3 regions of the Pseudaeromonas sp. HNCC25DJ180 genome follow, and region 3 is predicted to be linked to each of the others. Evidence: predicted binding sites of a transcription regulator. Region 3 holds the regulator's gene; each other region holds the start of a gene.
What was found. Region 3 encodes sigma-54, which starts transcription at its own class of promoters, with help from an activator protein. Its sites were predicted from a motif close to TGGCACNGTTTTNGCTT; they were not measured.
Positions count from the first base shown of each region.

Region 1: flhA (flagellar biosynthesis protein FlhA) is a predicted target of sigma-54. The motif match lies at 1,391-1,407, and genes of this name have one in related genera.
Region 2: ACZYTD_RS06285 (flagellar basal body rod protein FlgF) is a predicted target of sigma-54. The motif match lies at 1,261-1,277, and genes of this name have one in related genera.

Region 1 covers NZ_JBVAYF010000005.1:111,330-114,561, reverse strand. Annotated here, with positions in the region: gene fliR (flagellar biosynthetic protein FliR) at 1-194, shown strand, start outside; gene flhB (flagellar biosynthesis protein FlhB) at 196-1,329, shown strand; gene flhA (flagellar biosynthesis protein FlhA) at 1,442-3,232, shown strand, end outside.
Region 2 covers NZ_JBVAYF010000005.1:155,320-158,551, reverse strand. Annotated here, with positions in the region: gene flgE (flagellar hook protein FlgE) at 1-1,171, shown strand, start outside; gene ACZYTD_RS06285 (flagellar basal body rod protein FlgF) at 1,316-2,062, shown strand; gene flgG (flagellar basal-body rod protein FlgG) at 2,081-2,869, shown strand; gene flgH (flagellar basal body L-ring protein FlgH) at 2,893-3,232, shown strand, end outside.
Region 3 covers NZ_JBVAYF010000001.1:251,952-255,183, reverse strand. Annotated here, with positions in the region: gene ptsN (PTS IIA-like nitrogen regulatory protein PtsN) at 6-452, opposite strand; gene hpf (ribosome hibernation promoting factor) at 455-742, opposite strand; gene ACZYTD_RS01190 (RNA polymerase factor sigma-54) at 764-2,230, opposite strand; gene lptB (LPS export ABC transporter ATP-binding protein) at 2,287-3,012, opposite strand; gene lptA (lipopolysaccharide transport periplasmic protein LptA) at 3,016-3,232, opposite strand, start outside.

The DNA.
Region 1 (3,232 bases), on a different contig from region 3:
TTGCCTTTGGCGTTATGACCCGGGCTGCGCCTCAACTCAACATCTTCAGCATGGGCTTTGCGGTCAGCATGGTGTGTGGCTTGCTGGTGCTCTGGCTCTCCCTCGGTGGCTTCATGGAGCACTTCTTGCTGCATTGGCAGCAGGTACAGGGGTTGATCTGTACCCTCATCAATACTCAGTGCGAAGGGGGTTAAGATGGCTGAGTCGGATGGTCAGGAAAGAACAGAAGCCCCCACAGGCAGGCGACTGCAACAAGCCAAAGAGAAGGGACAGATCGCCCGCTCCAAGGAGATGGGGACGGCCGTGGTGTTGCTGACCGGGGTGATAGGCCTGATGTTGACAGGGCGCTGGCTTGCCGAAACCATGATGGGTGTTTGGCGTAGTAACTTTAGTTTTGAACGTGAGCTAGTCTTTGACCCGGACAACATGCTGACAGCCCTGGAAGCCGATCTTGGCAACCTGATGGGCCCGCTGCTGACCCTGTTCATCTTGATCCTGATCGCCTCGGTTTTGGGGAACGTGCTGATCGGGGGCTTTAACTTCAGTGGTGAGGCGATACTGCCCAAGTTCAACAAGCTCAACCCTATCAGCGGGATCAAGCGGATGTTTGGTGTCCAGTCGCTGATTGAGCTGGTGAAGTCGATTGGCAAGGTGCTGTTCATTGCCATCATGGCCTGGGTGGTTTTCAAGGCCAACTTTGCCCACATCATGGATTTGAGTCAGCGTCAGTTTCCATTTGCCATTGAGGACGCGCTGCAGATCTCCCTGTGGATTGGCTTGTTGCTCTGCTGTGCCCTGTTGCCCATTGTCATGATTGATGTCCCTTTTCAGTTATGGAATCACTCCCGCCAACTGAAGATGACCAAGCAGGAGGTCAAGGACGAGTATAAGGACTCCGAGGGCAAGCCCGAGGTCAAAGGGCGGATGCGGCAGATGCAATTCGAGATGGCTAATCGTCGCATGATGGCCGAGGTGCCCAAGGCCGATGTGGTGGTGACCAACCCAACCCACTACTCGGTGGCGCTGAAATATGACAAAAGTAAACCCGGCGCCGCCCCCGTGGTGGTGGCGAAGGGCGTGGATGAAGTGGCGATGAAGATCCGTGAAATTGCCCGTGAATACCAGGTACCCATGGTGGCATCGCCGCCTCTGACTCGAGCCTTGTATCACACCACCAAACTGGATCATGAAATCCCCGAAGGACTCTTCGTGGCGGTGGCCCAGATCCTGGCTTATGTCTACCAACTGCAAGCCTATCGCAAGGGGCGTGCCGAGGCACCACGCAAGCCGCCTTCGGATCTGCCTATTCCCGATGAGCTGCGCTATTGACGTTTTTTTGGCGCCCAGAGCGTGAGCTGTATAACCATCTGAAAAATAAGTAATTAATTAGTGGCTCGTATTTTGCTAGTCTTTGGTTAGTATTTCTAGTCGAAGCTATGCCATGGAATTGAAAGCTGTTCTTGATTCGCTGGGGCTTAATCGAAGCATGCTGAGCAAGGGGCTAGGTACGCCTCTGCTGGTGCTGGCCTCCCTGGGCATGGTGGTTTTGCCCATGCCGACTTTCCTGCTGGACATACTCTTTACCTTCAACATCGCCCTTGCCCTAGTCGTCTTGCTGGTTTCCGTCTACACCAAGCGTCCTCTGGATTTCGCCGCGTTTCCCACTATCTTGCTGGTGGCCACCCTGCTGCGTCTGGCGCTTAACGTGGCCTCGACCCGGGTGGTGCTGCTGGAGGGGCATAATGGCCCCGGGGCCGCCGGTCATGTGATCGAGGCCTTCGGTAACGTGGTGATCGGCGGCAACTACGCGGTCGGTCTCATCGTCTTTATCATCTTGATGATCATCAACTTTGTCGTGGTCACCAAGGGGGCTGGCCGTATCGCCGAGGTGAGTGCCCGTTTTACCCTGGATGCCATGCCAGGGAAGCAGATGGCCATAGATGCCGACTTGAATGCCGGTCTCATCAATCAGGATGATGCCAAGCGGCGGCGCCAGGAGGTGACAGGGGAGGCCGACTTCTACGGCTCCATGGATGGTGCCTCCAAGTTTGTGAAAGGGGATGCCGTAGCCGCTATCCTCATCATGTTTATCAACATCATTGGTGGCCTGATTGTCGGCATGGTCCAGCATGGGTTGGGTTTTGCCGAGGCCACCACCATCTATACCCTGCTGACCATAGGCGATGGCCTGGTGGCCCAGATCCCCTCCCTGCTGCTCTCCATCGCCGCTGCTATCATAGTCACCCGGCAAAATAGCGAGCAGGACATGGGCAACGTCATGCTCTCCCAGATGTTCGCGGATCCCAAGGCGCTGAGTATTGCTTCCGGTATTTTGGTGGTGATGGGGCTGGTGCCGGGTATGCCCCATTTCGCCTTCCTGTTGCTGGGGAGTGCCTCGGGGGGGGTCACCTGGTGGGTTTATAAGCGTAACAAGGCCAATCAGTTAGCCGCAGCCAACCGTGCCTTGGCTCCGGTGGAGAGTGCGGGTGTGCCCGAGCACAAGGATCTAAGTTGGGATGATGTGAGTCCAGTGGATGTGATTGGACTGGAGGTGGGTTATCGGCTTATTCCCATGGTTGATCGCAGCCAGGGGGGTGAGTTGCTCAATCGTATCAAGGGGGTGCGCAAGAAGCTCTCCCAGGAGCTGGGCTTCCTCATTCCACCCGTGCATATCCGTGACAACCTGGATCTGCCGCCCAATCAGTATCGCATTACCCTGATGGGGGTGAATACCGGTGAGGCGGATGTTTATCACGACCGGGAGATGGCTATTAATCCTGGCCAGGTATTTGGTGCGTTGCAGGGGATCGAGACCCGGGATCCGGCCTTTGGTTTGGATGCCATCTGGATCAACCGGGACCAGGTCGATCAGGCCCATAGCCTGGGCTATACGGTGGTGGATGCCTCCACCGTGATTGCCACCCATATGAGCCAGTTGTTGACCAATCACGCGGCACAACTCTTGGGTCATGAAGAGGTGCAAAACCTGCTGGATATGGTGGGGCGCAGTCAGCCCAAGCTGGTGGAGGGGCTGATCCCGGGCGTCATGCCGCTGGGGACTCTGGTCAAGGTATTGCAGAACCTGCTGATCGAGGGAGTGCCCATTCGGGATATGCGTACCATACTGCAGACACTGGTGGAGTATGCGTCTCGTAGCCAGGATCCCGAAGTATTGACCGCTGCCTGCCGGATTGCCCTGCGTCGCCTGATAGTACAGGAGATAGTGGGAGGG
Region 2 (3,232 bases), on a different contig from region 3:
AACCCAAGTGGGGAATGGCGTGGCCACGGCGGCGGTGACCCAGCAGTTTCATCAAGGCGCGCTGCAGAACACCAATAACGCCTTGGACTTGGCCATCAAGGGCGACGGCTTTTTTGTCACCTCGGGTAGTGTGGGTAGTCTGGATCGTTCCTACACTCGGGCCGGGGCTTTCCAGGTTAATGATGCCGGTTTTGTGACCACGGCGCAGGGTAACTACCTGCAGGTCTATCAGGTGAACTCCGATGGCACCCCCAAGGCGGTGAGCCTGGATTCGACGCAACCCTTGCAGATCCCGGCGGTGGCGGGTAAACCGCAGATGACTTCTCAGATCAATGCCAGCCTGAATTTGCCGGCCAATGGCAAGACAGTGGACCCAGCCAAGTTTGATCCAACCGAGTCTGATACCTATACCTCCTCTACCTCTGTGGTGATCTATGACTCGTTGGGCCAGTCCCATACGGTCAGCCAATACTTCCTGAAGGACTCCACTGCGGCTAATCCCAATACCTGGCGCCAGCTTACCTACGTGGATGATATGCCGGTTGATATTGCTGGTGGCTATGCGGCGACGCCCCCCCTGACCACGGCCTCCATGCCGCTGGGTGCCACCTTGGTGTTTGATTCCCAAGGGGTACTGGATACTACAGTGGCCACTAATCCGGCGCCTAATCCCCTGCGTACCGAGACATTGGGGGCTGCGGGTGTTATCACCAATGGGGCGGATGGCACCCAGGTGTTTGACATGAAATATGACAGTATCACTCAGTATGCCTCGCCGTTTGAAGTCAACAGTCTGGCCCAGGATGGCTCCACCGTCGGACAATTGACGAAGGTGAATATCGGTTCCGATGGTGTGGTCAGCGCCGCTTATAGCAACGGTTCGACGGTTAATCTGGGCATGGTGGCTATGGCCAAATTCTCCAACCCTCAGGGGCTTACCCAGATCGGTGATACCGCGTGGAAGGCCTCCCTAGATTCAGGTGAGGCTGTTCCCTCAGTGGCTGGGGTGGGTACGGTTGGTAGTGTGCAGTCTTCGGCTCTGGAGGCCTCAAACACCAACCTCTCTTCCGAGTTAGTGGATCTCATCACTGCGCAGCGTAACTATCAGGCCAACTCACGGGCGCTGGAAGTGAACAGCACACTGCAGCAGACCATACTGCAGATCCGTTAATTAGTGGTTCCCTCCGGGCGGCAAACATTGCCGCCCTTTTTTTAAGTTTCGTTTCTGTTTTCTCCTCTGTCTATTTCCTTTCTAATCCTTGGCACCATAGTTGCAAGCTTGATGATTAAGTCACCCTTTTGACTGGAGCGAGCCATGGATCATCTGCTGTACATCGCCATGTCGGGCGCCAAGGAAAATATGAATAGCCTGGCGATCCGCGGTAATAACTTAGCCAATGCCAACACGGTTGGCTTCAAGGCCGACCTGGAGCAGGCGCGGGCCATGCAGGTGTACGGCGATGGTTTACCCTCCCGGGTGTTTGCCATGACGGAGAGTCCAGGCCAACGAATGGAGCAGGGTGGTTTGATGACCACGGGTCGGGATCTGGACGTGGCGGTGCAGGGGGACGGTATGTTGGCGGTCAAGGATGCCAATGGTCAGGAGGCGTTTACCCGTATGGGGAGCCTGCGCGTCTCGGCATTGGGGGTGCTGGAAACCAGCACGGGTCTCAGTGTCGTGGATGATGCGGGACAGCCCATCATTTTGCCGCTGCCCATGGAAAAGATTGAAATCAACCAGGATGGCACTGTGGTCGGGCGGCCTGAAGGCGCGGCACCGGACACGATAGAGGAGTTTCAGCGGATCAAGTTGGTCAAGCCAGATCTCAAGGGTGTGACCAAGGGGCAGGATGGCCTGTTCCGTCGGCTAGATGGTAAATCAGAGCTGGCGGCCGCCGATGTCACCGTGATGAGTGGGGCACTTGAGTCCAGCAATGTGAACGTAGTGGATGAGATGACCAACCTTATTCGTCTGCAGCGCCAGTTTGAAACCCAGGTCAAGATGATGCAGACCGCCGAAAAGAATGATGAAGCACAGAATCAGCTATTACGGCTGAGCTGAGTCCAGTAGGAGGACGCTATGATTCCCGCATTGTGGATTAGTAAGACAGGACTGGATGCCCAGCAAACCAATATTTCTGTGGCTTCAAACAACTTGGCCAACGCCTCGACGGTAGGTTTCAAGAAAGGGCGGGCGATTTTTGAAGATTTGCTCTATCAGAATATCAACCAGCCCGGCGGTCGCTCCTCGGCTGATACCACGCTGCCCTCCGGCTTGATGCTGGGGGCGGGAACCAAGGTGGTGGCCACACAGAAGAACTTTACCCAGGGCAACGTGCAGACCACGGACAACTCGCTGGATGTGATGATCCAGGGGCGGGGTTTCTTCGAAGTACAGATGCCGGACGGCACGACCACCTATAGCCGTAATGGCCAATTTTCGCTGAACTCGGAGGGGACCCTGGTCACCTCCGGCATGGGCTATCCCATCCAACCCGAGATCCAGATACCGCAAAACGCCGAGAGCGTGACCGTGGGGGGGGATGGCCAGGTTTCGGTGAAGTTGAAGGATCAAGCCGAATCTCAGGTGGTCGGCCAATTGACGCTGACTGACTTTGTTAACCCGTCCGGTTTGCAGCCCATAGGTGAAAACCTTTATGCCGAGACCCAATCCAGCGGTGCGCCACTGCAAGGGGTTGCGGGAGCTGATGGGTTGGGCGTGATCAAACAGGGCATGCTGGAAACCTCCAACGTCAATGTAACGGAAGAGCTAGTCAATCTGATCCAGGCCCAACGGGTTTATGAGATGAACTCGAAGGTGTTGAGTACGGTCGATCAGATGATGTCGTTCCTGACACAGCGTAGCTGAGTCAGGTTGGTTAGGAGGTGGTTATGGTTAGTCGTGTCTGTTTGTTGTTGTTGCCCTTGCTGGTCGTGGGTTGTACCTCTCTGCCCAATGGTCCCAAGCCTAATGATCCCGATTTTGCGCCAACCATGCCGGAAGAGGATATGGTCAACGTGGAGCCGACAGGCTCGATCTTCAATCAGGGACAGGTCAACAGCATCTATTCGGATATCAAGGCGCACCGGGTGGGGGACATCATCACGGTACAACTTGCTGAATCGACTACTGCCAAAAAAAATGCCAACTCGCAACAGGGTAAAGACTCCAGTCTCGGGATGGATGCGTTGAAGCTGGGCGGCGATACCGTCACGCTCAATGGTTACAATA
Region 3 (3,232 bases):
GCTGCTCAAGGGGTGATCATCAGTTGGTAGAGGGCATCGTCATCGGCGGCTTGCCGCAGTTGACGACAGAAGGTTTTGTCATTGAGCTTGCTGGCGATGAGGGAGAGGGTCTTGAGATGGATCTTGCACTCGCTCTCGGGCACCAACAGGGCAAAGAGGATATCGACCGGTTGATTGTCGATGGCATCAAAGGCGATGGGTTGTTCCAGGGTGAGAAACACTGCGGTCAGCGGGTGACCGTCGGGGATGCGACCATGAGGTATGGCAATGGCACCGCCTATACCTGTGCTGCCCATCTTCTCGCGGGCCAGCAGGCGCTCGAAAAGATCCTGCTCATCGAGACCCAGGCGGCGAGCGGCCAGCTCGCTGATGAGCTCGATGGCGCGCTTCTTACTAGAGCAAGGGACCGCACCATGGGTGCAGTCCCTGCTGAGAAAGTCCTGAATTAGCATGCTTATTTGCTGTTTAACTTTTCTTTATGCTTGATGATCTGGCGATCCAGCTTGTCGATCAGAGCGTCGATAGCGGCGTACATATCTTCATGCTGGGAGTTAGCGAAGATCTCACCGCCATTGACGTTGAGTTTGGCTTCGGCGATCTGGTTGAGCTTCTCAACTGTCAGAATAACTTGAACATTATTGATCTGTTCGAAGTGACGCTCCAGTTTGGCAAATTTGCTATTTACGAAGTCACGCAGCGGGTCGGTGATTTCAATATGATGACCTGACAGGTTAATTTGCATAACGTCTTCCTTTTTGTTGGTCTACAGCAGGCGTTTGCGCTGACTGGACGGGGGTATAGAGAGAGACTCACGATATTTCGCGATAGTCCGTCTGGCTACCATAATACCTTGTTCTGTAAGCAAATCCGCGATCTTGCTATCGCTTAAGGGTTTTGCCGTATTTTCCGCTGCGACCAGTTTCTTGATCAAGGCCCGGATCGCGGTGGATGAGCACTCCCCTCCATTATCAGTATTGACGTGACTGGAGAAAAAGTATTTAAGTTCGAAAATTCCTCTGGGGGTATGCATGAATTTTTGTGTGGTTACCCGGGATATGGTGGATTCATGCATTTCCACCGACTCGGCCACATCGTTCAGTACCATGGGCTTCATCGCCTCTTCACCATACTCGAAGAAGTCTTGTTGCTGTTGCACTATGCAGGTGGCTACTTTGAGCAGGGTCTCGTTACGGCTCTCCAGACTCTTGATGAACCACTTGGCCTCCTGCAAGTGTGAGCGAATAAACTGGCTGTCGCTGCTGTTGCGGGCATGGCGGGCCATGGCGGCGTAAGTTTCGTTGATGCGGATCTTGGGCATGGCATCCGGGTTGAGTTCGACCATCCATTTACCGTGCTTCTTGCTGACGGCCACATCGGGAATGACATATTGGGAGTCACTCTGGATGACGCTGTTACCCGGGCGAGGTTCCAGGTTGAGGATGATATCCAGCGCCTCTTTCAGATCCCCCTCCTTGAGTTGCATCTTGCGCGCCAGGTTGCGGTAGTCGCGGCTGCCCAGCAGATCCATGTGCTCCTGCAGCATAACCTTGGCTTCGGCGAGCCAGGGTGTGGTTGGGGCGTATTGGCCCAGCTGAATGAGTAGACACTCCTGCACGCTGCGGGCCGCGACCCCGATAGGATCGAAGTGCTGGATGCGCTTGAGCACGGCTTCCACTTCATCCAGATCGACTTCTCTATCGTCGGCCTGCACCGCCTGCAGTATGTCGTCCAGCTCTGTGGTCAGATAGCCGGACTCATCTATGCCATCTATGATAGAGAGGGCGATGGCCTGGTCCAGCTCGCTGAACGGGGTCAGGTGCATCTGCCAGAGCAGATAGTCCTGCAGGGTTTCTGTGGTCTCCCCCTGATAGATGGAGTCATCGTCACTGGAGGGCAGGCCACTGGGTTGATTGGCTCCGGCGGTATAGACCTCATCCCAGGTGGTATCCATGGGCAGCTCATCGGGCATATTATCCTGATTGAGTGCCTCGCCTGTGTCCATCTGGCTCTCATCGTGTTCGTTGTCATGCTCAGCGTCATGCTCCTCCGACACTTGAGGCGCGTCCAGGTTGTCACTCTCCTCCTGCTCCAGCAGCGGATTGGCATCCAGCGCTTGCTGGATCTCCTGCTGTAGCTCCAGGGTGGAGAGTTGCAACAAGCGGATGGCCTGCTGAAGTTGTGGCGTCATGGCCAGCGATTGGCCCAGTCGCAACTGTAGAGTCGGTTTCATCGACGTTGGTGTGTCCTTATGCTGTACTTGTGAATAATCAGTCTCAGCATCAATTGCTAGAGGGTGAATCCTTCGCCCAGGTAGACCTGTTTCACTTGTTCATTGTGCAAAACTTCGTCGGGAGTGCCTTCGGCAATCAGTTGACCATGACTGACGATATAGGCTTTCTCACAGACATCCAAGGTTTCCCGTACATTATGATCGGTAATTAATACCCCAAGCCCGCGATCCCGTAAATGCTCAATGATGCGTTTGATGTCGATGACCGAGATGGGATCCACACCGGCAAAGGGTTCATCCAGCAGAATAAATCTGGGCTCGGCAGCCAGGGCTCTGGCGATTTCTACCCGTCGTCGCTCGCCACCGGAGAGACTCATGCCAAGGTTCTTGCGGATATGGGTAATGTGAAATTCTTCGAGAAGGGACTCCATCTTATCCAAGCGCTCAGCCTTGCTGAGGTTCTGGCCAACCTCAAGTACGCCCATCAGATTCTCCTCCACCGTCAGTCGACGGAAGATGGAGGCCTCCTGGGGGAGATAGCCGATGCCGTTGCGGGCCCGTTCATGCATGGGCAGCGTCGTGATGTCCATGTCATCTATGGTGACGCTGCCGCCATCCTGGGGTACCAGGCCCACTATCATGTAAAATGAGGTGGTCTTACCGGCGCCGTTGGGGCCGAGTAGACCCACGACCTGGCCTGTCTCTACCTGCAGGCTGACATCACTGACTACCTTGCGGCTCTTGTAGCTTTTTTGCAGGTGCTGGGCATTGAGCAGGCTCATCTATTATTTACCCCCCTTGCTGTTCTGCTGCTGCACCTGCTCGGGTAGGAACACTGTCTTCACCCGGGAGCCCTTCTTGGCACTTTCGGCCATCATCTGTTGCTTTTCGATGTCATAGCGGATGAGGTCGCCATTAACTTGGCTATCTTCTTGTTTCAGCTCGGCATTATTCGTCAGCACCACCAGTTTTTCTTTGAGCTTGTAGCTTAGTTGATCCGCT